2 regions of the Acidovorax sp. GW821-FHT10E03 genome follow, and region 2 is predicted to be linked to the other one. Evidence: riboswitches for the same ligand, from Rfam matches in the RefSeq annotation. Region 2 holds a riboswitch; the other holds the start of a gene.
The links. A riboswitch is a leader RNA that binds a small molecule or an ion and turns the genes downstream of it on or off. The one in region 2 is predicted to bind glycine.
Positions count from the first base shown of each region.

Region 1: it holds a riboswitch for glycine, as region 2 does, so the genes downstream of both, AC07OD_RS17335 (D-amino acid dehydrogenase) here and gcvT (glycine cleavage system aminomethyltransferase GcvT) in region 2, are expected to answer to the same signal.

Region 1 is NZ_JBWKMU010000009.1:154,620-169,521, forward strand. It holds gene sorT (SorT family sulfite dehydrogenase catalytic subunit) at 1-959, shown strand, start outside; gene sorU (SorU family sulfite dehydrogenase c-type cytochrome subunit) at 1,100-1,405, shown strand; gene AC07OD_RS17335 (D-amino acid dehydrogenase) at 1,474-2,793, opposite strand; glycine riboswitch at 2,889-3,002, opposite strand; gene AC07OD_RS17340 (2-keto-4-pentenoate hydratase) at 3,219-4,001, shown strand; gene AC07OD_RS17345 (YXWGXW repeat-containing protein) at 4,041-4,493, opposite strand; gene AC07OD_RS17350 (YXWGXW repeat-containing protein) at 4,660-5,202, opposite strand; gene AC07OD_RS17355 (hypothetical protein) at 5,390-5,773, opposite strand; gene AC07OD_RS17360 (DUF6463 family protein) at 5,846-6,253, opposite strand; gene AC07OD_RS17365 (ABC1 kinase family protein) at 6,266-7,588, opposite strand; gene AC07OD_RS17370 (DUF2867 domain-containing protein) at 7,575-8,135, opposite strand; gene AC07OD_RS17375 (TetR/AcrR family transcriptional regulator) at 8,132-9,013, opposite strand; gene AC07OD_RS17380 (helix-turn-helix domain-containing protein) at 9,322-10,062, opposite strand; gene AC07OD_RS17385 (hypothetical protein) at 10,189-11,133, shown strand; gene AC07OD_RS17390 (MFS transporter) at 11,130-13,109, shown strand; gene AC07OD_RS17395 (hypothetical protein) at 13,115-13,642, shown strand; gene AC07OD_RS17400 (GntR family transcriptional regulator) at 13,715-14,437, opposite strand; gene AC07OD_RS17405 (SDR family NAD(P)-dependent oxidoreductase) at 14,594-14,902, shown strand, end outside.
Region 2 is NZ_JBWKMU010000018.1:35,510-50,411, forward strand. It holds gene AC07OD_RS26420 (LysR family transcriptional regulator) at 1-147, opposite strand, end outside; gene AC07OD_RS26425 (Lrp/AsnC family transcriptional regulator) at 448-906, opposite strand; gene AC07OD_RS26430 (TRAP transporter substrate-binding protein) at 1,355-2,329, shown strand; gene AC07OD_RS26435 (TRAP transporter small permease) at 2,535-3,047, shown strand; gene AC07OD_RS26440 (TRAP transporter large permease) at 3,044-4,339, shown strand; glycine riboswitch at 4,370-4,468, shown strand; glycine riboswitch at 4,482-4,603, shown strand; gene gcvT (glycine cleavage system aminomethyltransferase GcvT) at 4,614-5,783, shown strand; gene gcvH (glycine cleavage system protein GcvH) at 5,868-6,242, shown strand; gene gcvP (aminomethyl-transferring glycine dehydrogenase) at 6,313-9,222, shown strand; gene AC07OD_RS26460 (hypothetical protein) at 10,144-11,889, opposite strand; gene AC07OD_RS26465 (class II aldolase/adducin family protein) at 11,886-12,938, opposite strand; gene AC07OD_RS26470 (HAD family hydrolase) at 12,940-13,683, opposite strand; gene AC07OD_RS26475 (uridine kinase) at 13,680-14,902, opposite strand, start outside.

The DNA of each region.
Region 1 (14,902 bases), on a different contig from region 2:
GCAACAACCTGCCTGCGCCCGACGCGGCCATCCTGGACAACCGGGACGCCTGGACGGTGTCGGTCGAAGGCGTGAAGAACCCGCGCAGCCTCACCCTGGCCGAGCTCAAGACCCTGGGCGTGGAAACCGTGGCCACCGTGCTGCAGTGCTCGGGCAACGGGCGTGGCTTCTTCCCCAGCAAGCCCAGCGGCACGCCCTGGGCCGTGGGCGCGGCGGGGTGCGTCGTGTGGAGCGGCGTGCCGCTGCGCAATGTGGTGGCGGCGCTGGGCGGGCTCGCCGATGGCGCGGCCTACCTCACGGGCACGGGGGGTGAGAAGCTGCCCGACGGCGTGGACCCGCTGTCCGTGCTGGTGGAGCGCTCCGTGCCCATCAAGGCCACCGAGGATGCGCTGCTGGCCTGGGAAATGAATGGCGAGCCCATCTCGCTGGCGCACGGCGGCCCGCTGCGGCTGGTGGTGCCGGGCTACCAGGGCGTGAACAACATCAAGTACGTCAAGCGCGTGGCCTTCACCGGCGCCCAGTCGCAGGCGCGCATCATGTCGCACGGCTACCGCATGTCGCCCCCCGGCTCCAAGGCCAGCCCCGACCAGCCGTCGGTGTGGGAGATGGGCGTCAAGTCCTGGATCAATGGCCCTCTGCCCGAGAAGGGCCCCCTCAAGGCCGGCCAGGTGCAGGTGCATGGCGTGGCCTTTGGCGGCACGCAGGCCATCAAGGGCGTGGAGGTCTCGGTGGACGGCGGCAAGACCTGGCAGGCCGCGCGGCTCATCGGCCCCGATCTGGGCAAGTTCGCGTGGCGCCAGTTCGTGCTGCCGGTCACGCTGGCGGCGGGCACGCACGTGCTGGCCAGCCGCGCCACCGATGCCGCGGGCAATGTGCAGGCCGAGCAGCGCGAGGAAAACCTGGGCGGCTACAACAACGCGAGCTGGCGCGACCATGCGGTCACGGTGACCGCAGCGTGACCGGGCGCCCCCCTGAGACGCTGCGCGCCTTCCTCCCTGGAGGGGCGCGCGCCCCCCGGACTGGCCGTGCCAGATCCGCGGTGCCACTGGTGCTGGGGCGCATCGGTTTCCAGCATTTGCGCGTGCCTGCGCTCGCGGCCATGTCGAGCGTGCTGCTGCTGTGGACGGGTGCCGGCTGGGCGGCGGATGCCGCCGAGCTGGCGCGGGGCAAGGAGCTGTTCATCAAGATCCAGCCTGCCTGCGCCGTGTGCCACACGCTGCAGGCCGCCGGTGCCGAGGGGCAGGTGGGCCCGGTGCTGGATGAGCTCAAGCCCGACGCGGGCCGCGTGCTGCGCGCGCTCAAGGCGGGCATCGGCGTGATGCCTTCGTATGCCGAACGCATGAGCGAGAAGGACATGCAGGCCGTGGCGCAGTTCGTGGCGCACGCCACGGGCGCTGCCAGGTAGGCCGGGCGCTGGCCCGTGGTGGCAGCGCCCGCCTGCGCGGCGGTGCTGCAACCCCGCTGTGCTCCCGTTCAGGCCGTGGTGCGCGATGGCACCAGCGCCTTGCCGGGAGCGCAGCCCTGCAGACCCTGGAATGCAAAGTCCACCTCGGGCACCCGGCCGCTCACGATGTCGGCCAGGGCCTTGCCCGAGCCGCAGGCGTGGGTCCAGCCCAGCGTGCCGTGGCCCGTGTTGAGGAAGAGGTTGGCCACCTTGGTGGCGCCGATCAGCGGCACGTTGCTGGGCGTGGCGGGGCGCAGGCCGGTCCAGAACTGGGCCTGGCTGGCATCGCCCGCGCCGGGGAACAGCTGCTCCACGCGGCGCACGATGGCGTCGCAGCGCACCTGGTTCAGGTGGCGGTCGTAGCCGTTCAATTCGGCCGTGCCGGCGATGCGCAGGCGGTCGCCACCCCGTTCGTTGGTGTAGCGCGAGAACACGAGCTTGAACTCGTCGTCCGTGAGGCTCACCTGGTGCGCCTTGCCCGCATCCTTGACCGGCATGGTCACCGAATAGCCCTTGGCCGGGTAGATAGGCAGCTGGATGCCCAGCGGCTGCGCGAGCAGTGGGCTGAACGAGCCCATGGCCAGCACAAACGTATCGCCGCGCACGCGCTCGAAGCGGCCTTCGGCATTGGTCACTTCCACGTGGTCGATGCGGCCACCTGCCTCGCGCAGCGCGGTGATGTGGTGGCCCATGCGGAACTGCACGCCCGCCTCTTCACACAGCTTGGCCAGCTCGCGTGTGAACTGGTTGGCGTCGCCGGATTCGTCCTCGGCCGTGTAGGTGGCTCCGGCCAGCTGCGGGCGGATATGGGCCAGGGCAGGCTCGATGCGCACGGCCTCGTCGGCGCTGATCACCTGGCGCTCGCAGCCGAGTTGGCGCATTTGCTCGGCAGGGGCCAGGGCGCCGTCGAACTCTTTTTGGTTGGTATAGAAGTGCAGGATGCCCTGCGTGCGCTGGTCGTACTGGAGGCCGGTGGCCGCGCGCAGCTGCTGCAGCGTGTCACGGCTGTACGTGCCCAGGCGCACGATCTGCTCGATGTTGTGGCGCGTGCGCGCGGGCGTGCAGTTGCGCAGGAAGGACAGGCCCCACAGCCATTGCCGCATGTCGGCGCGCAGGCGGAACAGCAGTGGAGCATCCTCCTTGCCCAGCCACTGCAGCACCTTGAGCGGCGCGCTCGGGTTGGCCCAGGGCTCCGCGTGGCTCACCGAGATCTGGCCACCGTTGGCGAAGCTGGTCTCGGCGCCGGGCGCACCCTGGCGGTCGATGACGGTCACCTCGTGGCCGCGCTGTTGCAGGAAGTAAGCCGAAGTCACGCCGAGCAAGCCGGCGCCCAAAACGATCACGCGCATGATTTTCAAAGCCTTTCTGGGCTCTGGCGCTAGAACAACATGCGCTGGCAGCTATGAATTCAATAGCGTGCAGCTGGCGCATGAATGCCCAAGCTGCCGCTCCCCCTGTCCTTGGTACCTGAGAGATTCACCGCGCGGCCCACATGGCGCGCGGTTTGCTCCTTCGGTGCGCTTCGCGTTGCGCGAAGCGGCTCTCCAGACGGCTTTGATGAATGGTGCAGTACGGGACCTGAGCGTGTATGGGAGTTTGCGCCTTCGGTGAAGCGGGCGGGGCCGCTGACTCTCCTGCGGGGGCCATTCTAGGAGCCCGCATCGCGCAAAAACCGCTTTGTCCGCGCTAATGAGCCGCAATCGTTGCTGATGCTGCGGGCACGGGGTTGGCCATAATCCGCCGGAACCTTCGCCTTTCTCTCCAGGACGCCTTGATGCCCGATACCGCCTTTGATCCGCTGACCAGCGCGGCCGTGCTCACCATGGCCCGCCTGGGGCGCACGCCCCGTCCGCTCGACCTGCCCGCCGCATTGCGTCCCCAGAACGCTGCCCAGGCCTATGCCGTGCAGGACGCCGTGGTGCGCGAGCGCGGCGAGATCGCGGGCTGGAAGGTGGGCGCGGCGTCGCCGCAGGCGCTGCCTGCGCGGGCGGCCCTGGCGCGCGATTCGGTGTTTGCGATGGCCGGCGGGGGCGTGGTGCGCCTGTCCTGCGCGGGCTTCGCCGTGCTGGGTGTGGAGGCGGAACTGGTGTACGAACTGGGTGCCGATCTGCCTGCCCGGGCGCAGCCCTACAGCGAGGCCGAGGTGCTGTCCGCCGTGGCGTCGGTGCGGGCGGCCATCGAGGTCTGCGACACGCGCTACGCCGCCTGGGCGCAGCAAGGCGAGTGGAGCCGGCTGGCCGACCAGGCCTGCCATGGGGCACTCATCGTGGGGTCGGGAGCGGAGAGCGCGCAGTCGGTGCAGCCGATGCGGCAGCCTGTGGTGCTGTCGGTGAATGGCGCGCAGGCCGTGCGGCACGCTGGCTGGGGCAACCCGGCGGGCGATCCCTTGCGCCTGCTCGCCTGGCTGGCCAATGGCGGCGCGCACAGCCTGGGTGGGCTGCGCGCGGGACAGTGGGTGACCACCGGGTCCTGCACCGGCACCGTGATGGTGGCGCCGGGCACGGTGGTGGTGGCTGAGTTTCCCGGCCTGGGGCGCGCCGAACTTCAACTGGGCTGACCGGCGGCGCCCTGCGCGGCGCGCGCGCCGGGCGTGGGGTCAGTTGCGGCGCGGGTTGTCGGGCTGCTGGTCGCGGCGGTTCGGTACGCCGTCGCCGTCCCGGTCGCGGTCATGGCGGTTGGAGACGCCATCGCCGTCACGGTCCCAGCCGCCACGCTGAAACTCCCAGCGGCCTTCGCGTTCCACCCAGTGCGGCTGGCGATACTGGTGGCCGGCGCGGGCCTGCACCCAGTGGCCGCGCACCCATTGGTAGCGGTTGCCACGCCATTCCCAGTGGCCTTCTTCCCACACCTGGCCCCGGCGGGGGCGGGGCACGGCTTCATGGCGCGGGGGAGGGGGCGCGGGCCTCACCTGGTACTGCGTGGCGTGGTAGCTGCGCTCCGGCTGGCTCGATTGGACGATGACGGTGCCCTGCGTGGCGGCATGCGCCTGCGGGAGGGTCCACAGCGCCATCAAGGCGATGGAGGCTGCGGTGAATGTCTTGCGGGTCATGAAGGTCATGGGATTCTCCTGATGTTCCTTGCGGAAGCGGTCACTGCATGGTGGCGGCACGGGCAGCCGGGCCGCGTAGGCGCCCTGCGGGGGTGTGCGTAGGCGGCGAGGGCCAGTTCCTGGCGCGCCCGCCGCCCTCGGGGGGGCGGGCGGCGCTCAGGCCCCGTCAATTGCGATAGGGGTTGTCCGGGCGGCGGTCGTGGCGGTTCGGCACGCCGTCTCCGTCGCGGTCGCGGTCGTGGCGGTTGGACACGCCGTCGCGGTCCCTGTCATGGTCGCGGTCGTAGCGGTTGGGAATGCCATCGCCATCGCGGTCGCGGTCATAGCGATTGGGGATGCCGTCGCCATCGCGGTCCCAGCCGCCGCGGCGCATTTCCCAGCGGCCCCCATGCTCCACCCAGCGGGGCTCGCGGTAGTAGTAGCCCGGGCGGGCCTTCACCCAGTGGCCCTGGATCCAGACGTGGCGGTGGCCGCGCCAGTCCCAGTACCCAGGCACCCACACCATGTCGCGGCGGGGGCGGGGCACCACTTCGTAGCGCGGTGGCGGGGGTGGGCCGTACTGCACCATCACCGGCGCGGGCGGCGCCTGGTAGTGGTGGGGCTGCCCCGACTGGATGACGACGGTGGCGCTGGTCTGTGCCTGCGCCACGGTCGCGGCGCCCAGCGACAGCAGGGCGATGGAAGCAGCGGCGAGTGCATTGCGGGCCATGATGGTCTCCTCAAAATGATTCCTTGCGGAACCGGAGACTTCATGGTGCAGATGCTGCGTCAAGACGGTGTAGGCGAATTGCGAAGTCTTGTGAAGTTGTGTTTCCCGTGGCGGCAAAGGCGGGGCTTTTCGTGATTTCTTTCACGCCGGGGCGTGCAGGCGGCCGTCCGGTGCAGGCCTGCGCGTGTCAACGCCACCACACCAGGGTCGCCACCACCAGCAAGGCAAACCATGCAGGGTGCCTACCCTCGGTGGCATAGAACACCAGCAATCCGCTGACCAAGGTGGCCAGCCCGGCCACGTCAGCCACCCAGGCCCCCAGGTTGGCATCCCCGGATACGGTCCCCAGGCGCCACAGCAGGGCGCTCAGGGCCCAGCCCAGCACGGTGGCCAGGTGCCAGGTGCCCCACAGGATGCGCACCTGCCGCTCGTGCAGCACGGGCTTGCCGCCGGTGGGCACCACGCCCTGCGTGCGCAGTGCGCGAAACACGAGGAATTCACCCAGCACCGAGTGCGCAACGCCCACCAGGGCGAGGCCCCCGGCTGCCAGTACCAGCGCAGTATTCATCATGGACAGTTTTCAAGTCAATCAGGGTGGCCGTGGAAGGTGTAGACGCGGCGCGTCGATCCGTCTTCTTCGCCTTCAGCGCCTTGGGGGCCAGCACAGGGCCAGCGCGGGCGGCAGCGCCAGCCAGAAGCCCGAGGCGGGCATGAGCACGATGCCAAGCAGCGTGAGGGCCAGCAACCCGGCACCGAGCCCGCGCATGGGGACGGGCGCCATGGCTGTGTTGCGTTCGGCCAGCAGGATGGCCCAGCCCAGCAACGCGAACAACACGCCGAACAGCACAAACCAGACCACGGCGCCCACGGCCGGGTCTTTTTGCACGCTGTTGAAAACGCCGCGCCGCACGATCTCCTGCAGCTGGGTCGGAAACACGACGGCGGCATACAGCGTGTGCAGCAGCGCCACGGCCAGCATCCACGGGCCCTTCCAGCGGCTGCGAGGCGGTATGGCCGCAGAGCGAGGGGAGGGGGAGGTCAGGGTGGTCATGTGGGCGGGTTCCTAGGAAGAAAGAAGGGCGGGGCAATGCGTGCGCACCCGTGCACCCAGCCCCGTGAGCAGGTGCATCAGGCCCATCCACATGCGCTCGAACGCCGGCATTTCGCCGGGCACCTGCACCAAGTGATCGCCCAGCACGCGCTGGTGGCGGCCGGCGGTGATGGGTGGCGGCGTCTTGGCGCCAAAATCGAAAACCGCCTGCGTGAAGGGTTCCATCTGCCAGGCCTGCATGTCAGCCAGTGCGGGGGCGAGTTCGGCGGCGTAGGCCTGCACGGAGAGGCCGGCGTTGACGAGCCCGAGTGCCTGGTAGGCCTGCAGCACCAGCGCGTCGCGCTGCGGGTCGGAGGGAGGGCGCAGCAGTGCGGACCACGCCTGTGTCACTTGCGTCCGAAACCCGCCGGAGAGGCTGCGCGTGCAGCCAAAGTCGAGCACACCCACCGTGCCATCGGGGGCGAACAGAAAATTACCAGGGTGCGGATCGGCATGCACCCGGCCCAGCACAAAAGTGCAGTGCATGAACCAGTCCCACAGGTGCTGCCCGGCCTGATCGCGTTGCTGCTGTGTGGGTTGCGTGGTCAGCCAGGCCTGCAGGTGCTGGCCCGGCAGGAACTGCTGCGTGAGCACCTGGGCCCGCGTGTGCGACAGGATGGGCCGCGCCAGCACCACGCCGGGCAAAGCCGCGTGCTGCGCAAACCATTGCAGTTGCTCGGCTTCCTGCAGGTAGTCCACCTCGCGCAGCAGCGTGGCCTCGATCTCGGCCATCACGCCGTCCACCACGGTGCTGGCGGGCAGGGGCATGTCGGTGTGGGCCAGCGCGCGCAGCGCGGTGCGCATCAATTGCATGTCGCTGGCGATGGTGGCGGCAATGCCGGGGTACTGCACCTTGACGGCCACCGTGCCGTGGCCCGCCAGCTGTGCGCGGTGCACCTGGCCCAGGCTGGCGGCGGCGAAGGCGGTGGGCTCGAAGTGGTCGAACAGCGCCTCGGGCTCCTGGCCGAAGGCCTGGCGGAACACGCGCCCCACCAGCGCGCGGTTGAGCGGCGGCGCCTGGTGGTGGGCGCGCGCCAGCTCCTGCCGCACGCCGTCGGGCAGCAGGCCCGGGTGCATGCTGAGCAGTTGCGATACCTTGAGCGCCGAACCCCGCAGCTGGCCCAGGGCGCCAAAGAGGATGCGGCCCAGGGCGGCCTCGTGGTCGGCCTGCGCCTGGGCAGACGGCGTGCTGCGCACGCGATGGCCTAGTTGGGCCATGCCGATGCGTGCCGCCGCCAGGCCCGTGATGGTGCCGCGCGCAAGCCGGCTGGTGCGCGGCGGGTCAGCCCGGGCCATGGTTTGAAGCGGCCAGTTGTTGCAGCATGGCCTGCACGATGCGGCGGTGAAACGGCGTGATGACGGCCATGTAGGCATGGCCCAGCGTGTTGTGGATGTGCACCACGGTGCTGATGACGACCGTGGGGGCACTGCCAGGCTGGCCGTGCTTGGTCAGCGAGACCTGCACATCCAGGTGTTTGTCGTCCTGCCCCATCACCACTTCGGTGTCGCTCAGATGGCGGATGAGGAAGATGCCCACGCGGTCTCCGACGCGGTAGCTGCGCGCATTGGTTGGAGAGGCTCCGCTGGCAAGCGGATGCACGTCCTGCAACTGCCCCACGCCCTTGAGGCCCACCAGCCGCACCAGCTTGTTGCGCACTGCCAGAAGTTGCTCCGTCCACCGCGGTGTCCTGGCCAAGACCTCCAGCCAGGTCTGCAATGCGCTGGTGGCGGGGCGGGGATCGGTCGTTGTGAAGGCGTCAAAAAAATCCGCGTTGTGCAAGGTGGCATGGATGACCGTGCCAGCGGGCACTTGGACCTCGCGCACGGTGTGGGCGGTGGTCATGCGGACTTCCTCTTGCGGGACGTGGCCACTGGCTGTGCGGCGGGTGCCGGGCTGGCCGCGCGGGGTTTGCGGGGCGCACGCGGCGGTTTGGAAGGCTCCGGCGACCGGGATGGTTCAGCGGCTGCCGTGTAGGCGGGGGCCGGGCCGGGCGGTGCGCTGGCCATGGCCTGTCTGGCCAGCTGCAGCATGCCCATCAGGCCGCTGCTGTGCTGCACCATGCGGGCCATCTGGCTGCGCAGCACAAAACCACCCAGTTGCAACACGCGGTTGACGAGCCCTCCGCGCAGCGCCTGCACCAGCACGCCGAGCGAGAGGTCCACCAGCTGCGTGGTGTCGGCAAATTCCTCGGAGGTGTCGGCCAGCCAGTACGTCACCACACCGGCCAGGTAGTCGGTGTACAGCCCGCCCGCCATGCCCTTGAAGTCGCAGGGCTCGATTTCGCCACTGGCCTCCGCGGCTTCCAGAAAGCTGGCGACGGCCTCGCGCAGGCTGTGCCGTGCCGCCAGGGGCTCGGCCAGCATCGACAGCGGCGAGCGCCGCGCCAGGCTGCGCACCTGGGCCACGAACTCGCGGTCGGCCAGCAGGCGCTCCAGCACCGCGTCGGTCAGGCGCTGCAGCTTTTCCTGCAGGCCGTAGCCCGCGAAGCCGGGCGTCTGCAGGGTGTCGGCCAGCGCCTGGTGGGCCACGTCGTCCAGGTAGCCCAGCACGATGCGGTCCTTGGTCGGGAAGTATTTGTAGATCGTGGCGTCGCCAATGCCGGCGGCGCGGGCGATGTCCTTCATCGTCGCGCCGTCGAAGCCCTGGCGGGTCATGAGGTCCACCGCGCTGGCCACGATCTGGCGGCGGGTGGCATCTTGCTGCTGGCGGGTGGTCTTCATTTAATATCTTTAAATTGGTAAAATTTAATATTTAAAGAATAGTGTATTCACATTAAAGAGTCAACCGGCGCTGAAACGGGCATTCGGTGCGCTGGAAGCGGCTGTTCTGAGCACCTTTTAGACCTCTACCGCCTGTCGGTAAAGCGCAAGAAGCTATCAAAAAGATAGTGTTTGTGCTGGCTCGACCGGCCCCCCGCCATGCCATGCCATCGCCCTCCGAAACCGGCGCGCCCAAGGCCGGTGCACCCGTGGAACCGGCTCTGCCGGGCCACCGGGTGCGTCCCCCGCGGGGGACGCCGCGCAGCGGCTCAGGGGGGGAGTCGTCTCATCCCGGTGAAGGCCTCGAACTCCCAACTGCGCATGGCCAGCAGCAGGGTGTAGCCCTCCAGCTCGCGCGGCGGCAGTTTCTGGTCGGCCAGGTGCTGCTGCGCGAAGTCCTGCGCCACGCGCTGCATGCGCTCCATGAAGGCGGGCGCCAGGCCCCGGCTGATGGTGCCGTGCACCAGCAGCACGCCTTCGCCCGGGCCGTCGAAGCCGCCCGCGAAGTAGTCGAGCAGCGCATGCTCGCGAAAGTAGTTCATCACCGGCCCGTGGGGCCGCCAGCGGAAGGTCTTGGCCAGCTTGAGGCGGTAGCGGTTCAGCGGCCGCAGCTCGATGATGCCGATGCGGTCGAGCTGCGCGAGGTACTTGATGCCCTCGGCCTCGGTGAGGCGGTAGGTGGTGGTCACCTGCTCCAGCGTCCACTGGCTGAGCACGCAGATGGCCATGAGCAGCAGCTTCTTGTCGGCCACCACCGCGCGCTCCTGCTCCTGGCTCAGTTCCTTGAGCAAGGGCTGGCTGTCGGCCACGCGGCGCGCCAGGTCGGCGAAGTCCAGCGCCAGCGCGCGGCAGATCGCGTCGATGCGCGACAGCGGCATGTCGCCCTTGGCCAGCATGCGCTTGACGCTGGACTCGGCCATGCCCAGGGCCTGGGCCAGGTCCGCGTAGGTCATCTGCGCGGTCTTGAGTTCCTTTTTCAGGGCGGCAACGAGGTCGGCGGTGGTGCTCATGGGTATCGATTATCGGTACCCAGGGTGCTTCGGGTGGCCCTCCGTGCGACTTTTCGCGGCCCGGGGCCGTTGGGCTGAAGACACTGCGCTGCATCGATCCACCACCTGCCCACGGACACGACGACCATGACCGTTCTCCCCGCTCCCTTTCGCCATCGCCCCGGCCCGTCGCGCGCCGAGGGGGCCCTGCTGGGCCTCGCCGTGCTGCTGCTGGGGCTGGCGTGCCTGGGCCCGGCGCTGCCGGCCAGCACCCACCAGCACGCCTTTGCGGACCAGCGCGCGCTGTGGGGCATCCCTTGCGCGCTGGATGTCCTGAGCAACCTGCCATTCGCCGCCGCCGGCCTGTGGGGGCTGCGTTGGCTGCGGCGCGTGGAGCGCCCGGCCATGGATGCGGCCTCCCGGGTCTTCGCGGCCCTGTTCTTCGCGGGCCTGGTGTGCACGGCCGTGGGCTCCGGCCTGTACCACGCGGTGCCCGACGATGCGGGCCTGCTGTGGGACCGGCTGGGCATGGTGCTGCCTTTCGCGGGCCTGCTGGGCCTGGCGGCGGGTGGCCGGGTGAGCGCCCGGGCGGGCTGGGCCGCCGCAGGCACGGTGTTGCTGGCGGGTCCGGCTGCGGTGCTGTGGTGGTCCACCACCGGCAATCTGCTGCCCTGGGCCGTGGTGCAGCTGGGCGGGATGCTGGTGGTGCTGGCGCTGGCCCTGCTGCCCCGGCGTGCGGGCACGCTGCCGGTGCACCTGGGCGCCGTGATCGCGATGTACGCCGTGGCCAAGCTGTTCGAGGCGGCCGACCATGCCGTGTTCGACGCCACGGCGCAGTGGGTGTCGGGCCACAGCCTCAAGCACGTGCTGGCGGCTGGCGCTGCCTGGCCGGTGCTGATGGCGCTGGATGCGCTGGCGGCTTCGCGCCACAGCCGCGCACCGCGCCCCGCATTTGCCGCCATGTGCGGGCAGAATGGCGCCCACACCATGGGTGTCGCACGCGGGCAGGGCCTCCAGCCCCGGGTGCGCCGGGCCATACCAACACACACAGCAGCCACCGCCGACCCATTGGACACGAGGAGAAACGCATGAACCCCGAGACCACCCCAGCCAGCGTGCCCCAGGCGCCCCACGTGCACTCCGTGCAGCACACGGGCAGCCCGGGCCATGGGCATGAGGACCCGAACCAGTTCGCGCTGCTGCGCCAGCGGCGCTTCGCCCCGTTCTTCTGGACCCAGTTCTCCGGCGCCGCCAACGACAACCTCTTCAAGTTCGCATTCACCGTGATGGTGACGTACCAGCTCAGCGTGTCGTGGCTGCCGCCCGCGATGGCGGGGCTGGTGATCGGCGCGCTGTTCATCCTGCCGTTCCTGCTGTTCTCGGCCACCTCGGGGCAGCTCACCGACAAGTACGACAAGACGCGCATGATCCGCTTCGTGAAGAACCTGGAGATCGCCATCATGCTGGTGGCCGCCTTCGGATTCATCGCGGGCAACGTGCCCGTCTTGCTGCTGTGCACCTTCCTCATGGGCGTGCACTCCACGCTGTTCGGGCCGGTCAAGTTCGCCTACATGCCGCAGGTGCTCAACGAGCGCGAACTCACGGGCGGCAACGGCATGGTCGAGATGGGAACCTTCGTGGCCATCCTGCTGGGCAACGTGGCGGGGGGGCTGCTGGTGGCGCTGCCGGGCATCGGCCACACCACGGTGGCCGTGGCCTGCGTGGTGGCCGCGCTGGCGGGGCGCGCCGTGGCGCAGTTCATTCCCCCGGTGCCGGCCACCGACCCGGGGCTCACGATCAATTGGAACCCCTTCACCGAGACCTGGCGCAACCTCAGGCTCGCGCATGGCAACATCGTGGTGTTCCGCTCGCTGCTGGGCATCAGCTGGATGTGGTTCTTCGGCGCGGTGTTCCTGAGCCAGTTCCCCAGCTTGGCCAAGGAGGTGCTGCACGGCAACGAGCAGGTGGCCTCGCTGCTGCTGGTGGTGTTCTCCATCGGCATCGGCATCGGCTCGCTGCTGTGCGAGGTGCTCTCGCGCCGCCATGTCGAGATCGGCCTGGTGCCCCTGGGCGCCATCGGCATGAGCGTGTTCTCCATCGACCTGTACTTCGCCGCGCGCAGCCTGCCGCCCGCGGAGATCATGGGCCTTGGCACCTTTCTAGCGCAGAGCCAGCACTGGCGCGTGATGCTCGACCTGGCGCTGCTCAGCCTGTTCGCGGGCCTGTACAGCGTGCCCATGTACGCGCTGATCCAGATGCGCAGCCAGCCCACGCACCGCGCGCGCATCATCGCGGCCAACAACATCCTGAACGCGCTGTTCATGATCGCGAGTTCGCTCATCGCGGGCGCCTTGCTGGGCGCCGGTTTCACGGTGCCGCAGATCTTCCTGTTCACCGGCCTGGCCAATGCGGTGGTGGCGTTCTACATCTTCATGCTGGTGCCCGAGTACCTGCTGCGCTTCGTGGCCTGGGTGTCCTCGCGTTTCGTCTACCGCTTCAAGGTGCAGGGCGACGAGAACCTGCCCAGCACGGGCGCGGCCATCCTGGCCTGCAACCACGTGAGCTTTGTGGATGCCGTGCTGCTCATGGCGGCCAGCCCGCGCCCCATCTACTTCGTGATGGACCACCGCATCTTCCGCGTGCCGGTGCTCGGCTGGCTGTTCCGCCTGGCCAAGGCCATCCCCATCGCGCCCTACAAGGAAGACCCCAAGACCTACGAAGCCGCCTTCGACCGCGCCGCGCAGGTGCTGCGCGAAGGCGACCTGCTGGCCATCTTTCCCGAAGGCGGCATCACCAAGGACGGGCAGCTGCAGGAGTTCAAGGGCGGCATCATGAAGATCATCGAGCGTGCCCGCGAAGAGGGCATCGAGGCGCCCGTCATTCCCATGGCGCTGACCAATCTGTGGGGCTCGTACTTCAGCCGCATCGAGCAGGGCGGGGCCATGGTGCGGCCCTTCCGGCGGGGCTTCTACAGCCGCGTGGGCCTGAACGTGGGGCACGCCGTGGCGCCGTCGGACGTGCAGCCTTCGTTGCTGCGTTCGCGCGTGGCGGACCTGCTCGGAGCCTGACCGCCATGGAGCAGGACCGGGTGGAACAGGAAGAGCGCACCGCGCTGGCCCGCAAGATCATGGCCTTTCTGCGGGAGATCGGCCTGGACGTGGCCGAGGACGAGCTTGCCGGCGGCAACAGCTTCCTGCCCGGCGTGCGCATCGCGCGCGGCGGCCTGAGGGTGGACCTGGCGCGGCTGCGGTGGCCCGGCGACCTGCTGCACGAGGCCGGACACCTGGCCGTGGTGTCCGCAGCCCTGCGCGCGGGCATGGACGATGCCCTTGCCGAACTGCCCCCCGTGCCGCACGGCGGCGAGATCGAAGCCACGGCATGGGCCTGGGCCGCCCTGCAGCATCTGCGGCTGCCATCGGCCGTGCTGTTCCACGAAGGGGGCTACCACGGCCACTCGCAGGGCTTGCGCATGACCTTCGAGCTGGGCGTGTATCTGGGCGCTGCCGGGCTGGTGTCGGCGGGCCTCGCGGCATCGCCCGCACAGGCCGCCTCTTCGGGCGTTGCGCCCTATCCGCACCTGCAGGCCTGGCTGCGCGCCTGAGCCGCGATCCTGCCGGCATGGATACATGGGCCGGGAACCGCCCTCGGGCGTTCCGCCTGGCCTGTCGCCGGGTCAGTCTTTGGGCGCACCCCGGCGCGCCGGTGGCTTGGCCCCCGGCGCTGCGTCCCCGCACGAGAGCAGCTTCTCGTAGTTGCGCCGCAGGATCAGCCCTGCGTAGTACACGTGCTCGCGCATCAGCTGCTCGGCACGCACACAGTCGCGCGCGATGACCGCCTCGATGATGCGGTGGTGGTCGCCGTGCGAGCGCAGGATGATGGGATGGTCGTCCCACAGGATGATGCGGTCCGAGGCGAAGGGAATGTTCTGCGCCTGCTCCGCGAAGCGCGTGACCCAGGGGTTGCCCGAGGCTTCCAGCAGCGTGTCGTGGATGGTCACGTTCATCTGCTGGTAGGGCTCGTGGTCTTCGGGCCGCAGTTCTCCCAGGTCCAGGATGCGGTCGCCGTCCGCCAGCGCCCCGCGCAGCCGCTGCGCCTGTTCGGGCGTGAGTCCGCGCATGGCGGCGTTGCGGCAGGCCAGGCCTTCGAGCACCGCGCGCACCTCGTAGGCCGCGACGATCTCCTCCATGTTGAAGCCGCGCACCAGGTAGCCGCGCTTGGGCTGGTGGTCGACCAGCCCCTCGCTGGCCAGGGTGCTCAGGGCGGCGCGCACGGGGGTGCGCGAAACGCCCAGCTTCTCGGCCAGGGGGATTTCCTCCAGCCGCTCGTCGGGCCGTATCTCCCCGTTGAGGATCCAGTTGCGCAGCGTCTCGGTCACGTCCTGGGCCAAAGTTCTCATCCCTGCCGCTCCAGTAGAAATTTTCTTCAAGTATACATGTGATGCCATTAATGGCCTTTTTAAGGGTTATCCCTGAGATAAATCAGTATTCATGTATACATAATTGCCTCGCTTACGCACCATGCGTGATTTTGATCAAGAAGGGCGAGCGTGGATATGGCAAGGGTTGCAAGTGAAGATGGCGGCTGGCTGGGGTTGGCAAACCGCACCGGTGTGGTGACGGGCGCAGGCGGCGGCATCGGCCTGGAGATCGCCGTGCAGCTGCTGGCCGCGGGAGCCCGCGTCGCCTTGCTCGACCGCGATGCACAGCGCCTGGCGGAGATCGCCGGCGGACTGGGCGAGCACCCGGGCCGGGTCCTGCCGATCACCTGCGACGTGACCGACCCGCACAGCGTGCAGGCGGCGGCGGACCAGGTGCAAAAGGCCTGGGGCGCGGTGGATCTGCTGGTCAACAATGCCGCGGCC
Region 2 (14,902 bases):
GTCCAGCAGCAACACACCCAGCTCCTCCTCCAGCGCGGCGATGCGGCTGGACATGGCCGACTGCGTGAGAAACAGCTTTTCCGCGGCGCGCGTGACACTTTTGAGGGAGGCCACCCAGTAGAAGGCTTCGACGAAACGCAGGTTCATGGCGAGGGGTCCCAGGGCATCACTGACGAATGGCTGACGGGGCGCGCGCACCGCCGTGGTGCGCAGGAGCGCGCCAGGCTGGGCGGCGTCATGCCGTCCAGTGCAAAAACGGCGCCATTCTGCAACGGCCGACTCCACAGCACTTTTTGCCGGCAGGAAAAAAGAGGCCACGGCGCAACGCCTGGTGACCCAGGGCATGGCGCGCCGCGCGCGCCGCCAGCGCAGTGCATCGACGACACGGATCAGGACCATCGATGTCCGAACCCCTCCCTCTGCACTGCAGCGCCACGTCGAGGCGAATCAGCCCGCAAACAGTGGCAGGTCTGCCTTCTTGAGCGTGCGCAGCACGAAGCTCGAGCGGCTGTGGCGTATGCCCTTGATCTTGTAGAGCTTCTCGCGCAGCAGGCGCTCGTAGTCGCGCGTGTCCTTGACCACGATGCGCAGCAGATAGTCATAGTCGCCGGAGACCAGATGCGCCTCGATCACCTCGGGAATGCTGGCCAGCGTTTCGCCAAACTTTTCAAGCGTGTTGTCCGAATGGCTGTCCAGCGTGACCTGCACGAGCACCGTGTCCGCCAGGTCCAGCGACTGCGGGTTGATGCGCACGGTGTAGCCCTGGATGACACCGGCCTCTTCCATCTTCTTGATGCGGCCCCAGCACGGCGAAGCGCTCAGGCCCACCGCCTGGCCGATCTCCTGCAGGCTGGCACGGGCGTTGCCCTGAAGCACAGCGAGAATTTTTCTGTCAAGACGATCCATGGCCACAATTATTCATGAATATCACCATATGCAGCAAATTTTTCTGCAAACTTGAAAATTCAAGCGAAACATGGAAAGAACTGCTGCGCCTCGCAGCGCATACTTTGGACATCAAGGCGCTCTTACCGGAGCGCACAAACTGACAGGGCCCCGGACTGGTTACCGCCAGACCGGGGCGCTTGACAAGCAAGCACCTACCTTCGCGGCCGCCCGGCTGCCCCTTCCCCCCTCCCCCTTGCCTGGCCCAGGCCAGCAGCCTGCCTTTGTCGCCCCGGCGACGATTGCCTCCTTCCAGCGCGTTAATAAGCACGCTTACCAGCACAAACCCCGATGCCCGGGGCCATGCTGCAGCGCCATAATTTTCAGGACCGCCAACCCATGCTGCCAGCACCCTTTCCGCTGGTGCGTGCAAGGGGGCGCGGCAAGAAACATACTCACAGGAGACACCATGCAATTGACTTCCCTCGCTGCGGGCCTGGGCCTTGCGCTCGGCTTGATGGCCACCGCCAGCGCGCAGACCACCACGCTCAAGATCGGCTACGCCACGGCGCCCGATTCGCACTACGGCGTGGGCTCCAAGGTCTTCTGCGACGAAGTCGAGAAGGGCACGCAGGGGCGCTACAAGTGCCAGTACTTCCCCAACTCCGCGCTGGGCGGCGAGCGCGAGCAGATCGAGGCCATCCAGCTCGGCACGCAGGACCTGGTGAACACCTCCACCGGCCCCGTGGGCAATTTCGTGCCCGAAGTGAAGATCGTGGACATCCCCTTCCTGTTCCGCGACTACGACCATGCGCGCAAGGTGATGGACGGCCCCATCGGCCAGGACATCCTGACCAAGTTCCCGAGCAAGGGCATCATCGCGCTGGCCTGGACGGAGAACGGTTTCCGCCACATGACCAACAGCAAGCGCGACATCGTCAAGCCCGAGGACGCCAAGGGCCTGAAGATGCGCACCATGGAGAACAAGGTGCACATGGACGGCTACCGCACCTTCGGCATCCTGCCCACGCCCATGGCCTTCCCCGAGCTGTTCGGCGCCATGCAGCAGGGCACGGTGGACGGCCAGGAGAACCCCATCCCCGTGATCCTGTCGGCCAAGTTCTCGCAGGTGCAAAAGCACCTGTCGCTCACCGGCCACGTGTACTCGCCGGCGCTGCTGCTGCTCTCGCCCAAGGTGTGGAACAAGCTCAACGATGCGGACAAGAAGGTCTTCACCGACGCCGCCAAGAGCGCCTCGGTGGCCCAGCGCAAGAAGGTCAACGACGACGAGAACAACGGCATCGCCCTGCTGGAGCAGCAAGGCATGAAGGTCACCAAGACGGTGGACGGCGCCGCCTTCCGCGAAGCCCTCAAGCCCGCCTATGTGGGCTACGCCAAGGAGTTCGGCGCCGACAACATCAAGAAGATCCAGGACGTTCGTTAACTCTTTTGAGCGACTCACACAGCCCTCCTGGCGTCGTTGTTGCGTCTTGCCGTACTGGTTGTACTCTCTGCGACGCAACGCCTTACCAGGACCGCTTCGCTGGGCTGTGTGAGCCGCTCTTGACCCGCGCCCCGCATCGCCCGGCCCACACAAGGCGCCGGGCGCTTTTGCTTTGACCCTGCACGCCCTTGTCCAATACCGTCCCGTGAAAACCTTCGAACGCTATTTTCTGGCCGCCAACCGCTGGGCATTGATCCTGCTGCTGGCGGCCATGTCCATCATCATCTTCACCAACGTGGTGATGCGCTACGTCACCCATAACTCGCTCGAATGGGCCGAGGAGGTGTCGCGCCACATGATGATCTGGCTGACCTTCCTGGGCGCCGGCCCCGTGCTGCGCTATGGCGGCCACATCGCGGTGGAGAACCTGCAGGATGCCCTGCCCCGCGCGGGCGCCATCGCCCTGCGTGCCGTGGTCGCGGCCTTGCTGTTCGCCTTCTTCGGCTTCATGGTCTGGTACGGCTGGCTGTACATGCAGCGCACCATGTTCCAGATGACGGCCGTGACGCAGACCCCGTTCGCCTACATCTACAGCGCCATGCTGATCGGCGGCGTGCTGCTGATCGTGCACTTTTTGTTCATCGTGCGCGGCTACGTGCTCGACCGCAACTTTGCGGCCGATGAACACTTCGATGCGAATGCGAGTGCCTCCCTATGAGCGCGTCCATCATCCTCATCGTTTCGGCCTGCCTGTTCCTGGCCATGGGCGTGCCCGTGGCGTTTGCGCTGGGCCTGGCCACCGCGGCCACGCTGATCCTGGCCGAGAGCTACCCGCTGATGGTGCTGCTCAAGGAAACCTTCACCGGCATCGACAGCTTTCCACTGATGGCCGTGCCCTTCTTCATCCTCGCGGCCGAACTCATGAGCGGCGGCTCGCTGACCGAGGTGCTGCTGAGGTTTGCCGGGCAGTTCGTGGGCCACAAGCGCGGCGGGCTGGGCTACACCAACGTGGTCTCGCTGACCTTCTTCTCGGGCATCTCGGGCTCGGCGCTGGCCGATGCGGCGGGGCCGGGGTCGATGCTGATCCGCATGATGGACAAGGCCGGCTACGACCGTTCGTACGCGGCGGCGCTCACGGCCTCGACGGCCATCGTCGGGCCCATCATCCCGCCGTCCATCATCATGATCATCTATGCGCTGCAGGATGAAACGGTGTCGGTGGGTGCGCTGTTCGTGGCCGGCCTGCTGCCGGGCCTGCTGATCGCGGTGGCCATGTGCATCGTGAACTTCCACGTCTCCAAGAAGCGCAACTACAAGGGCGACGGCCGGATGCCGCCGCTGGCCGATATCCTGCAGACCACCTGGAAGGCGCTGCCCGCCATTTTGCTGCCGGTGGTGATCCTGGGCGGCATGCGCGCCGGCTGGTTCACGCCCACCGAGGCCTCGGTGGTGGCGGTGTTCTATGCGCTGGTGTGCGGCAAGTTCGTCTACCGCACGCTGCAGTGGAAGGCGCTGCCCGACATCCTGGCACGCTCGGCCCTGCTGTCGGCCTCGGTGCTGATCATCATCGGGCTGTCGGCCGCGTTCGCGTGGATCCTGACCATCGAGGGCATTCCGCAGCAGATGGCCGACTGGCTGGTGGGCATGAACCTCTCGCCGTGGATGTTCCTCATCATCGTGAACATCTTCCTGCTGCTGTTCGGCATCTTCATCGAGCCGCTGCCGGGCGTGATGGTGCTGGCGCCCATCCTCGCGCCCGTGGCCGTGAAGCTGGGAATCGACCCCATCCACTTCGCGATGGTGGTGATCTACAACCTCACGCTGGGCATGATCACGCCGCCCGTGGGCGGGCTGCTGTTCGTCACCTGCAACGTCTCGCGCGTACCGATGTCGCAGCTGGTGCGCGAGCTGGTGCCCTTCCTGTGGGCGCATGGCGTGGTGCTGGTGGTGCTGACCTTCATCCCGCAGCTGTCGACCTGGCTGCCGAAGGTGCTCGGGTTCATCAAATAGCGCCTGCGCGGCTTCTTCCAGCGGATATACTGGCGGCCGTCAGGAGAGAGCCCCTTCCCATCAACGAAAGGGGCCGCCGAAGGCGCAGGCAGCAGCCGAACGCTCAGGCAAAAGGACTGGCAACCGCCCGCAGTGATGCGGGCGTTCCCTTGCTGGAGAGAGATGGACCGTGCAGCACGGCACCCATCCACCGAAGGAGCAAGCCGCGCGGCCAGCCAGGGCGCTGCGGTGAATCTCTCAGGTAAAGCGGACAGCAGGGCAAATCCCGCGACCCATGGGGCCGCGGCCACCATTTGCCCCGGAGTCCGCCTTGACCACCCCTACCGCCCCGCTGCTGACCACCCCCCTCAACGCCCTGCACACCGAGCTGGGCGCCCGCATGGTGCCGTTTGCGGGTTACTCCATGCCCGTGCAGTACCCTGCCGGCCTGATGGCCGAGCACCTGCACACGCGCAACGCGGCGGGTTTGTTCGACGTCTCGCACATGGGCCAGCTCAAGCTTGTCGGCCCCGGCGCCGCTGCCGCGTTCGAAACCCTGATGCCCGTCGACGTGATCGACCTGCCCGTGGGCAAGCAGCGCTACGGCCTGCTGCTCACCGACGAAGGCACGGTCATCGACGACCTGATGTTCTTCAACCAGGGCAATGACACCCTGTTCGTCATCGTCAACGGCGCCTGCAAGGTAGGCGACATCGCGCACATCCAGGCACGCATCGGCCAGCGCTGCGACGTCATCCCCATGCCCGACCACGCCCTGCTGGCGCTGCAAGGCCCGCAGGCAGTCACCGCCCTGGCGCGCCTGGCACCCGGCGTCGAAAAGCTGGTATTCATGACGGGTGGCGACTTTTCCATTGCGGGCTGCGACTGCTTCGTGACCCGCAGCGGCTACACCGGGGAGGACGGCTTCGAGATCTCGGTGCCCGCGTCCCAGGCCGAAACCCTGGCACGCGCGCTGCTGGCCCAGCCCGAGGTCAAGCCCATCGGGCTGGGCGCCCGCAACTCGCTGCGCCTGGAAGCCGGCCTGTGCCTGTACGGCAACGACATCGACACCACGACCACCCCGCCCGAGGCGGCGCTGAACTGGGCCATCCAGAAGGTGCGCCGCACCGGCGGCGCGCGCGCGGGCGGCTTCCCCGGTGCCGACAAGGTGCTGTCGCAGATCGACAACCCCGCCAGCCTGCAGCGCAAGCGCGTGGGCCTGGTCGCGCTAGAACGCGTGCCCGTGCGCGAGCACACCGAACTGCAAGGCCCCGACGGGCAGAAGATCGGCGAAGTGACCAGCGGCCTGCTAGGTCCCACCGTGGACAAGCCGGTGGCCATGGGCTACGTGGCGCCAGCCTTTGCCGCCATCGGCACGCGCGTCAACGCCATCGTGCGCGGCAAGGCCGTGCCCATGGAGGTGGTGTCCATGCCGTTCACGCCCGCGCGCTACCACCGCGGCTGAGCCTCTGCAACGGCCCGAGCCCGGCTAAAGTGGCGGCTGGCATCGGCACTTTTTCTGTTTACCCCTTTTTTTGGAGCTTCCCCCATGACCATCAAGTATTCCAAGGACCACGAGTGGATCGACATCTCCGACCACGAAGCCGCCACCGTGGGCATCACGCTGCATGCCCAGGACGCCCTGGGCGACGTGGTCTTCGTGGACCTCCCCGAGGTCGGCACGACCTTCACCCAGGGTGACGTGGCCGGCGTGGTCGAGTCCGTGAAGGCCGCGGCCGACGTATACATGCCTGTCACCGGCGAAGTCGTCGAAGTGAACGAAGCACTGCGCGCCGACCCCTCGCTGGCCAACAGCGATCCCATGGGTGCCGGCTGGTTCTTCAAGGTCCATGTGACGGACATGCTGCAGTTCGATGCGCTCATGGACGAACCCGCCTACGCCGAGTTCGCCAAGAACGCCTGACCCTCCGATGCCCCGCGGCCCGGCGCCTCCCCGCCGGGCCAATGTGTTTCCTTGCACTGTGCCGCCGCCGATGACCTCCCAAGCCCCCCTGCCCACCCTCGCCGCACTCGAGAACACCACCGAGTTCCTGCCCCGCCATATCGGCATCGACGCAGCCGACGAAGCCCACATGCTGTCCGTGATCGGCGAAGCCTCGCGCAGCGCGCTCATCGAGAGCATCGTGCCGCGCTCCATCGCGCGCAACCGCGCGATGTCGCTGCCCCGGCCCGCCACGGAAGCCGCTGCGCTGGCCGAACTCAAGGCAATGGCGTCCAAGAACAAGGTTCTGCGGAGCTTCATCGGCCAGGGCTACTACGACACGCACACGCCGGGCGTCATCCTGCGCAACATTCTCGAAAACCCCGCCTGGTACACCGCCTACACGCCCTACCAGGCCGAGATCTCGCAGGGCCGCATGGAGGCGCTGGTCAACTTCCAGACCATGGTGTGCGACCTGACCGGCATGCCGATCGCCAACGCGTCCATGCTGGATGAAGCCACGGCCGCCGCCGAGGCCATGACCCTGGCCAGGCGCTCGGTCAAGAGCAAGAGCAATGTGTTCGTGGTGGCCGGCGACGCGCACCCGCAGACCATCGAAGTCATCCAGACCCGCGCCAGGCCCCTGGGCCTGGAAGTGCGCCTGGCCAACTCCGCCGAGGAATGGAACGACCTGCTGGCCGGCGACTACTTCGCCGTGCTGGCCCAGTACCCCGCCACCAGCGGCCGCATCGACGACCTGCGCGCCGATGTGGACAAGGCGCATGCCAAGCAAGCCGCCTTCATCGTGGCCGCCGACCTGCTGGCCCTGACGCTCATCACGCCCCCGGGGGAATACGGCGCCGACATCGTGGTTGGCACCACCCAGCGCTTTGGCATGCCCATGGGCGCGGGCGGCCCGCACGCCGCCTACATGGCCTGCCGCGACGAGTTCAAGCGCAGCCTGCCCGGCCGCCTGGTGGGCGTGAGCGTGGACGTGCACGGCCAGCCCGCCTACCGCCTGGCGCTGCAGACGCGCGAGCAGCACATCCGCCGCGAAAAGGCCACGTCCAATATCTGCACTGCGCAGGTGCTGCCTGCCGTGATCGCCAGCATGTACGCCGTGTACCACGGCCCGGACGGCCTGAAACGCATCGCGCAGCGCGTGGCCAGCTACACGGCCATCCTGGCCAGGGGACTCACGCAGCTAGGCGCCCCCGTGCGCCCCCAGGGCTGCTTCGACACGCTCACGCTCAAAACCGACAGCGCTACCAAATCAATAGCTGCTCGCGCAGTGCAGATGGGCGCCAACCTGCGAATCTACTTCGAGAACTACCTCTGCATCTCGCTCGACGAGACAACCACGCGCGCCGATGTCGAACTGCTGTGGAAGATCTTCGCCCAGGACGGCCAGGCCCTGCCCACCTTCGAGGCGTTCGAGCACGGCGTGGAGCCGCTGATTCCCGCCGGGCTGCGCCGCGCCAGCAGCTACCTCACGCACCCGGTGTTCAACACCCACCACTCCGAAACCGGCATGCTGCGCTACATCCGCCAGCTGTCCGACAAGGACCTCGCGCTCGACCGTAGCATGATCCCGCTGGGCAGCTGCACCATGAAGCTCAACGCCACGAGCGAGATGATCCCCATCACCTGGCCCGAATTCGCCGGCGTGCACCCGTTTGCCCCCGCCGACCAGCTCCAGGGCTACCGCGAACTGGATGAACAGCTGCGTGCCTGGCTGTGCGAAGCGACCGGCTACGCGGGCATCAGCCTGCAGCCCAACGCCGGCTCGCAGGGCGAATATGCCGGCCTGCTGGCCATCAAGGCCTACCACGAGGCCCAGGGCGAGGGCCACCGCAACATCTGCCTGATCCCCAGCAGCGCGCACGGCACCAACCCCGCCAGTGCCCAGATGGTGGGCATGCAGGTGGTGGTGACGGCCTGCGACGCCAATGGCAACGTGGACCTGGCGGACCTGAAGGCCAAGTGCGAGCTGCACAGCGCGCACTTGGCCTGCGTGATGATCACCTACCCCAGCACGCACGGCGTGTTCGAGACCCAGGTGAAGGAGCTGTGTGCCCTGGTGCACAGCCACGGCGGGCGCGTCTACGTGGACGGCGCCAACATGAACGCCCTGGTGGGCGTGGCCGCCCCCGGCGAGTTCGGCGGCGACGTGAGCCACCTGAACCTGCACAAGACCTTCTGCATTCCCCATGGCGGCGGCGGCCCCGGCGTGGGCCCCGTGTGCGTGGTGGAAGACCTCGTGCCCTACCTGCCCGGCCAGCCCGGCCGTGGCGACCAGCCCCTGGAGCCGAGCGCCGGCAAGGTCGGCCCCGTCAGCGCCGCCCCGCTGGGCAACGCCGCGGTGCTGCCCATCAGCTGGATGTACTGCCGCATGATGGGTGCCGAGGGCCTGCAGGCCGCGACCGAGACAGCCATCCTCAGCGCCAACTACATCAGCGCGTGCCTGAAGGACCACTACCCCACGCTCTACGCCTCGGCCAACGGCCATGTGGCGCACGAGTGCATCCTGGACCTGCGCGGCCTCAAGGACACCAGCGGCGTGATGGCCGAGGACGTGGCCAAGCGCCTGATCGACTACGGCTTCCATGCGCCCACGCTGTCCTTCCCCGTGCCCAACACGCTGATGGTGGAGCCCACCGAAAGCGAAACGCTGTTCGAGATCGACCGCTTCATCGACGCGATGATCGCCATCCGCGAGGAAATCCGGCAAATCGAAAATGGCGCGCTGCCGCAGGACGACAACCCGCTCAAGAACGCGCCGCACACGGCGCAAAGCCTGCTGGGCGCGCAGTGGACCCGCCCCTACGCCCGCGAGACCGCCGCCTATCCCGTGGCCGCCCTGCGCAGCAGCAAGTACTGGTCGCCCGTGGGGCGCGTGGACAACGTGTGGGGCGACCGCAACCTGGCGTGCAGCTGCATCCCGGTGTCCGACTACGCCTGACCGCGTGCGGTGCCTTGAGCGCCGCGACCAGCACTCGCAGCGCTTGCGGACCTGCCGCGCCGGAACCGCGCATCCGGCATTTGCCCGACTTGGCTGCGGGGGGCGACACGCGCCGCCGTACCAGCTCAGCGCAAGTACTTCGCTGCAGTACGAAGTATTGGCGAAATAGCAAGGTCGTAGTGCTGGGTGACCACCGATGATGGTGCCTCTGCCTCCTTGGGAGGGGGCAGCATTGGTCCAACCTCGAATATTCAAAAGCGGCAGGGGTCATCGGCAGCGACTGCGGAGCTGAGACCAGTGGTACAACTAGTGACTAGTGGAGGGATCGGTGTGTACCGCTTTCTTCCAGCGCGAGAGTCAGTTCCCGCAAAAATAAGCTGCCAACTAACGGCTCCCCCTCCGTCGTGGACAGCCCATCTCGCCATCCATGCGCACCGGGTTGCCAAAGGTCGCAGCCTACCAAACACAGCAGCCGGCACATTCACACCGTGAAGCCGATCACCGCGTAGTTCTACCTCAAGTGGCAGCGATCCGTGCGGTGATACGCCATAGCGCGGCCAACGACTGGCACTATTGCTGCGTGCGCTTGCAACGCTTGCTGTGTACCGGCAGGCAGATAGCGACGAAAGCAACGGCTAGCGAGGTGACGAGCACGCACAGAATCGGCCCGAAGCGGATGCGCAGAAGCCGCGCGGTACGGCCAAGATCAGTCACAGGAAAAACAATGCCTCCCCCCTTGAGGGATGGAGGCGCAAGCGCCCTCTCCATCTTTATGGCTTATGGGCTACGTGATGGCGCTTCGCCAATTCAAAGCACGGCTCGGTTCACCCAGTGGTTAATGGGAAAGCGAAAGACCTCACCGACAGAAATTCCTTGCGCAAATAAAAAAAACCATCCAGAGATGGGTGTTTCGCAAATTAACTAATTTCCCATCCAGGCAACACCTGGGAAATCGCCGGAGTCTCTCACACCGCGTGCGACATCAAGAGGTAAATTAAATTCAATATTAACCCGTTGAATTTCGTTACCGGCAACTACACGCCTTCCAATCAACATAATCAATCCGCCATCCTTATCAACCTCGCGGGAGCCCGAAAAATATTCGACATCTCCACTTTTCAGCTGCACGCGCATTTTCACCTCTACCAAGTGCATTCCTGCCGTCGTCGGTTTAACGAGCACAGCTGCCGAAACCACATTTTTATCTAGCAAAACTGCGGGCGGCTCGCTTTGAAAAATGCGGTTCTCCTTGACCCGAAGGTGCCCATCTTCCCATGCTGGTGGCGGATTCAGAGAAGTACAGCCTCTTTGGTAAATCCAATTCGCATTTTTCCACCACGGGTTTATCGGAACACAAAGCGGCGTAGTCCCATCCTCAATCGCAGGCGCCAGCACTTGCCACTGAGAATTACCTATGGTGGGAGAGAGAGGCTCTTTACTCGTACGAATCGAAAATGCGAACCAACCCACTGAAACGAACCAGATCAAAAATAAAATCGCCACCAACTTCTTCGAGAGACGCAGATCCCAATGCATCTCAAGCATGCGACCGAGATGACAAAACACCCCACACATCAACAAAATCGATCCAAAAAAACCAACAATGGTATGCCTATAAATCGGAATACCCAACAGCTTCACCGCATTGACGGTCCATGAATCACTCAATGCAAAAGCGTTCAACAGGAAGTTAAAAAACGAAAGGCACAACCCAACCAAAATCAATGCATTGGCAGTAGATTTTTTCAAAACAATCAAATATAAACTGAGCGATAGAATAATCAATCCCACAAGCATGAAGATGGATTTTTTAAGCACCAAAATTGGGCCTACCGCGAAAATCCCCAAAAAGCCTAAAAAATACTTAATGGCAGCGAGTATTTTCACCCCCAAAACTACCTCGTTCTCCCTAAACGGCATGACACCTGACTGAGAGCTGATGATCATTTGCACGCATTGGATCAATCCCATCAAAAGGGCGGCGAATGCGATCATGCGAAACCTAGATCGACTGACAATCGCCACGATAACCATTGCGGGCAAAGCGGCGAGAAGCGCAGGTTTAGACAACATAAAGATGGGCGCGAACCAAGCCCACCACGGACTCTCATCCGCCACATCTACCAATGCAAGCGCAGTGACAATTGCCACAAAAAAAGCAGCAAAATAACTAAAATTTATAAAGGTCTTTGTTTCAAAATCTGCAACTGCCAATACCGAAAATGCGACAAAAAACCGCAGCAAGTCACTGTTTGCCAATTTCCTAAAAGGCGCCAAACAAAATACGCCAACCAACATGGCCGAAAGCAAAACCGATGACCAAGTATAGAAATATGGAATCCAGGCGGCGGAAATCCTAAATTGATTTCCCAAAAAAGCAAGCAGCCGCTGAGGAAAGGGAATGTACCCGGCATCCGTTGAAAACAGCTTATGCAAAACTGATGGTGAATCGGCGTGAGCATAGTAGTTGGTAGCCATCTCGGCCCACATTTCACCGCCCAGCATCCAGTTAGGCTGCATCACCAATTGGCCCATCAAGTAGAGCAAAACTAAGGCAGCAAACAACCACCCGGGGCGCCGATCAGGACTCAGATCGGCGCGTGACGGTAATGCACTGACAGCGAACAACTCATCACGCATTTGGCGAAGTCGCTCCACGTTTTTCATACCGGACGAGAGCTCACGTTTGTCGCACTTTTTGCCAGAGTCATCCTATATTTCTCAGCATCCCAGTTCAACAACTCCGCAATTTGGTCGCCTGTCAGAACATTCAATTTACATTCGGGTTGCTGCCGCACCAAGACATCGAAGTAACACCGAAGTTGGGCCTTTTTTGCTTGTGTAAACGACGACTTGGCAAAAACTCCTTTTTCATTAATAAAAACAATTTCAGGAGAAGAATCGCTATGGCAATTTTCGTTCTGAAAAGTCTCACCCGATGCGTAGACGTGGGCAACAGGTCCAAGAAAAACGACATGATCTGGATACAAGGCCCAGTCGGATTGCAGTCTACGAAAAAGCCTGTCATCCAGCGCCAATTGCTGAATCCCTATGTCATCGACGGGCATATAAGAAGATACAGCACTAGCCGCAGAAAATGGCAGAAATTCAGCATCCTTCATAATTCGCTCACACCTAAGGCACGTCAGTAGGTTAGAAAGCAAATCATCGATTTCCGCGATGCTCTCTCCTCCCAACACTACGCCATGATTTGCCAGGAATATTACATTCACGTCCGGGCGGCCCCTCAAAACCTTTGCCGTCGCACGCGCAAGACACTCTCCCGGCTTCAGATACTCTATCGCCGCAAAATCAACAACTCTCCTCAAGAGGGCCTGTAAATCATCAAGATAATTTTTTCGAACCAAGTGCGCCAAGGCTTCTACGGCATGCAGATGCAAGACAATTCGATGCGGCATTAATGCATGCAGCATGGTCTCAATAGAAGGCCTTAGTGTGAAATCTCCTACAACTCTGGGTGTTTCAGAAAAACAATCCCGCGCAATGGCCGCATTCAGCCCGCTCAAGTCAACCGGAACAAAGATATTTTCCTTTTCAGCATTTGACAGCCAAGTTCCAGAAGCTTTAATCCAAAGCGTATCGCCTTCCTTCCAAGAAGCGTTCCCTCCAGCTCCTTGAACCAGCAGCGGGTCCGTGCCAATCTTTGCGCAGTAACTCCGGACATCATGTTCCATTGCAGTTCTAGAGCCAATCATTTCAGCCACCTATTTTTCTAAGCAAGTGTCGCAGCTCAGAAAATTCACCAAATGTAGCATCGGCTTCGGCCAAACCCTCACCTACTTTTACTCCATGATGAATTTTTTGAAGCGTCACAGCATTGATTTTTTCGCGCGCCCCTTGTATATCGTTGATAGCGCTATCACCGATCATCCAAATACAGGCACCCTTCGGCCGCATTTTTTGTAGTGCAATTTCAAAGGGTGCTTCGTGTGGCTTATCGAATCCAGCCTCTTCGCTCGTGACGATATAATCGAAATAGTGATCAAGACCAAAATATACTACCTTTCTAAACTGAATCTGCGCAGTCAGATCTGTAACAATGGCAGTAGGAATACCCAGCAGACGAATATCATCCAACAACTCCTTGACTTCGTCAAATAGAATTGCATTGCTCAGAAATGTTCGCCAATAGGTTTGCTCAAAATCGAGCGCCAGAAGCACCTGGGAACCCAATCCCATGATCTCCAACATCCTCTGCAAATAAAGTAACCGACTATGGGAAGATGCAGTATTTTTTAGACGCTCTTTAACTTCTGATCGGGCTTGACTAAACGCTTTATCAAAATCATCTGCAGATATTGAAAAGCTTTTTGCAGCCTTTTGCCGGATCGCTTGCTGCGCTGCGAAATGCGCGGGCTCATACGGATATAACGTATTATCCGTGTCAAACAAAATCGCATCGGGAAGACGATCAAATCGCCCATTATTAATAATCTTCATTTAATAAATCGCGTAGTCAGAGCTTGATTAATATGGGTGAGCGTGATCAATTGCATCAACCCCAACATACCATCCTGCCATATTGGCGAAATATCTAGAAAGTCACGAACACGAGGGCATAGAATTTCCGCAGCCATGGCAACATCCTCAGCAGATGTTTCTCCCTCAATTGTGAGTTGCACGTCCGAGCCGTCATCGCTCATGACAACATCAACATGCAAGCCACAAACGCCAACGAGAATTCGATGAATAGTAAGTTCGTTGAACCCATTCCTAGTATTTACAATTAATTTCAAACGAAGCGGATGTTTATCATCCACACCTTCTAACATTCCAGGATGAATCGGCTGCAGAGAAAGGACCAAATCCGCATGCTTGGATTGTGGTCGAATAAATTGCTCGGAATCCGGTTCTCTTTTCTTGAATGACCCCAAGACCTTGTCCAGCGTGTGCCCACGCTGGTGCACGTCACGTCTTATCTTGAAATAGCGACGCAACCCTTCATCAATCTCAAGATATATTTTGAGATTATAACAGTCTCGAAGTGCACGAAGGTACAGTGCGTGTAATCCACTCGCAATGATAAAATCATTGCTGTGAAGCACAAAGGGCCTGCTCATTTTTCCTGTTTTATGATCATAATGCCGCAAGAGGATGTTTTTTCCATCCGATAACGAGACAAGATCGTTACAAAATCCTTCTAGGTCATTCGCCATGGGATTCAAATGTGTCATTACCTGCCACATCGGCCTCTGCCTGTCCCACAAGTGATAATCGTCACCTGAAAGCTTGACTGTCGAGTGGTCACCGAACAATGCTGAAATCGCATCAGCGAATGTATCTTTGCCCGCCCCAGAATCTCCCGCAATTCCCACAACAAAAGGGTTGCGGCTAAGGCGAAAGAAATCGTTTCGACTGATAGTTTCCCTCCAAATTCTGATGGCAAGAATTCCACCGATTGCAGCCATCATCGTGTAAAGAAGCGATGCTGCGTGCCCACTTAATGGAGTGGTAATGGGAAACAAGCTGGCAAGCGCGAATTTATTGCCATTCGAGAAATGCAAAGGTGTTAATAGCAGAGCGCTTGCCACGTATACCACTGAAAATGCCCCCACCAGCAAGACCGCAATGCGACCACTCATCGCTTGATAGAGAACAAGGAATGGAATGCACCATACAAACCACCCGGGTGAAGAAGGTGTTAATACGACAACGAGCA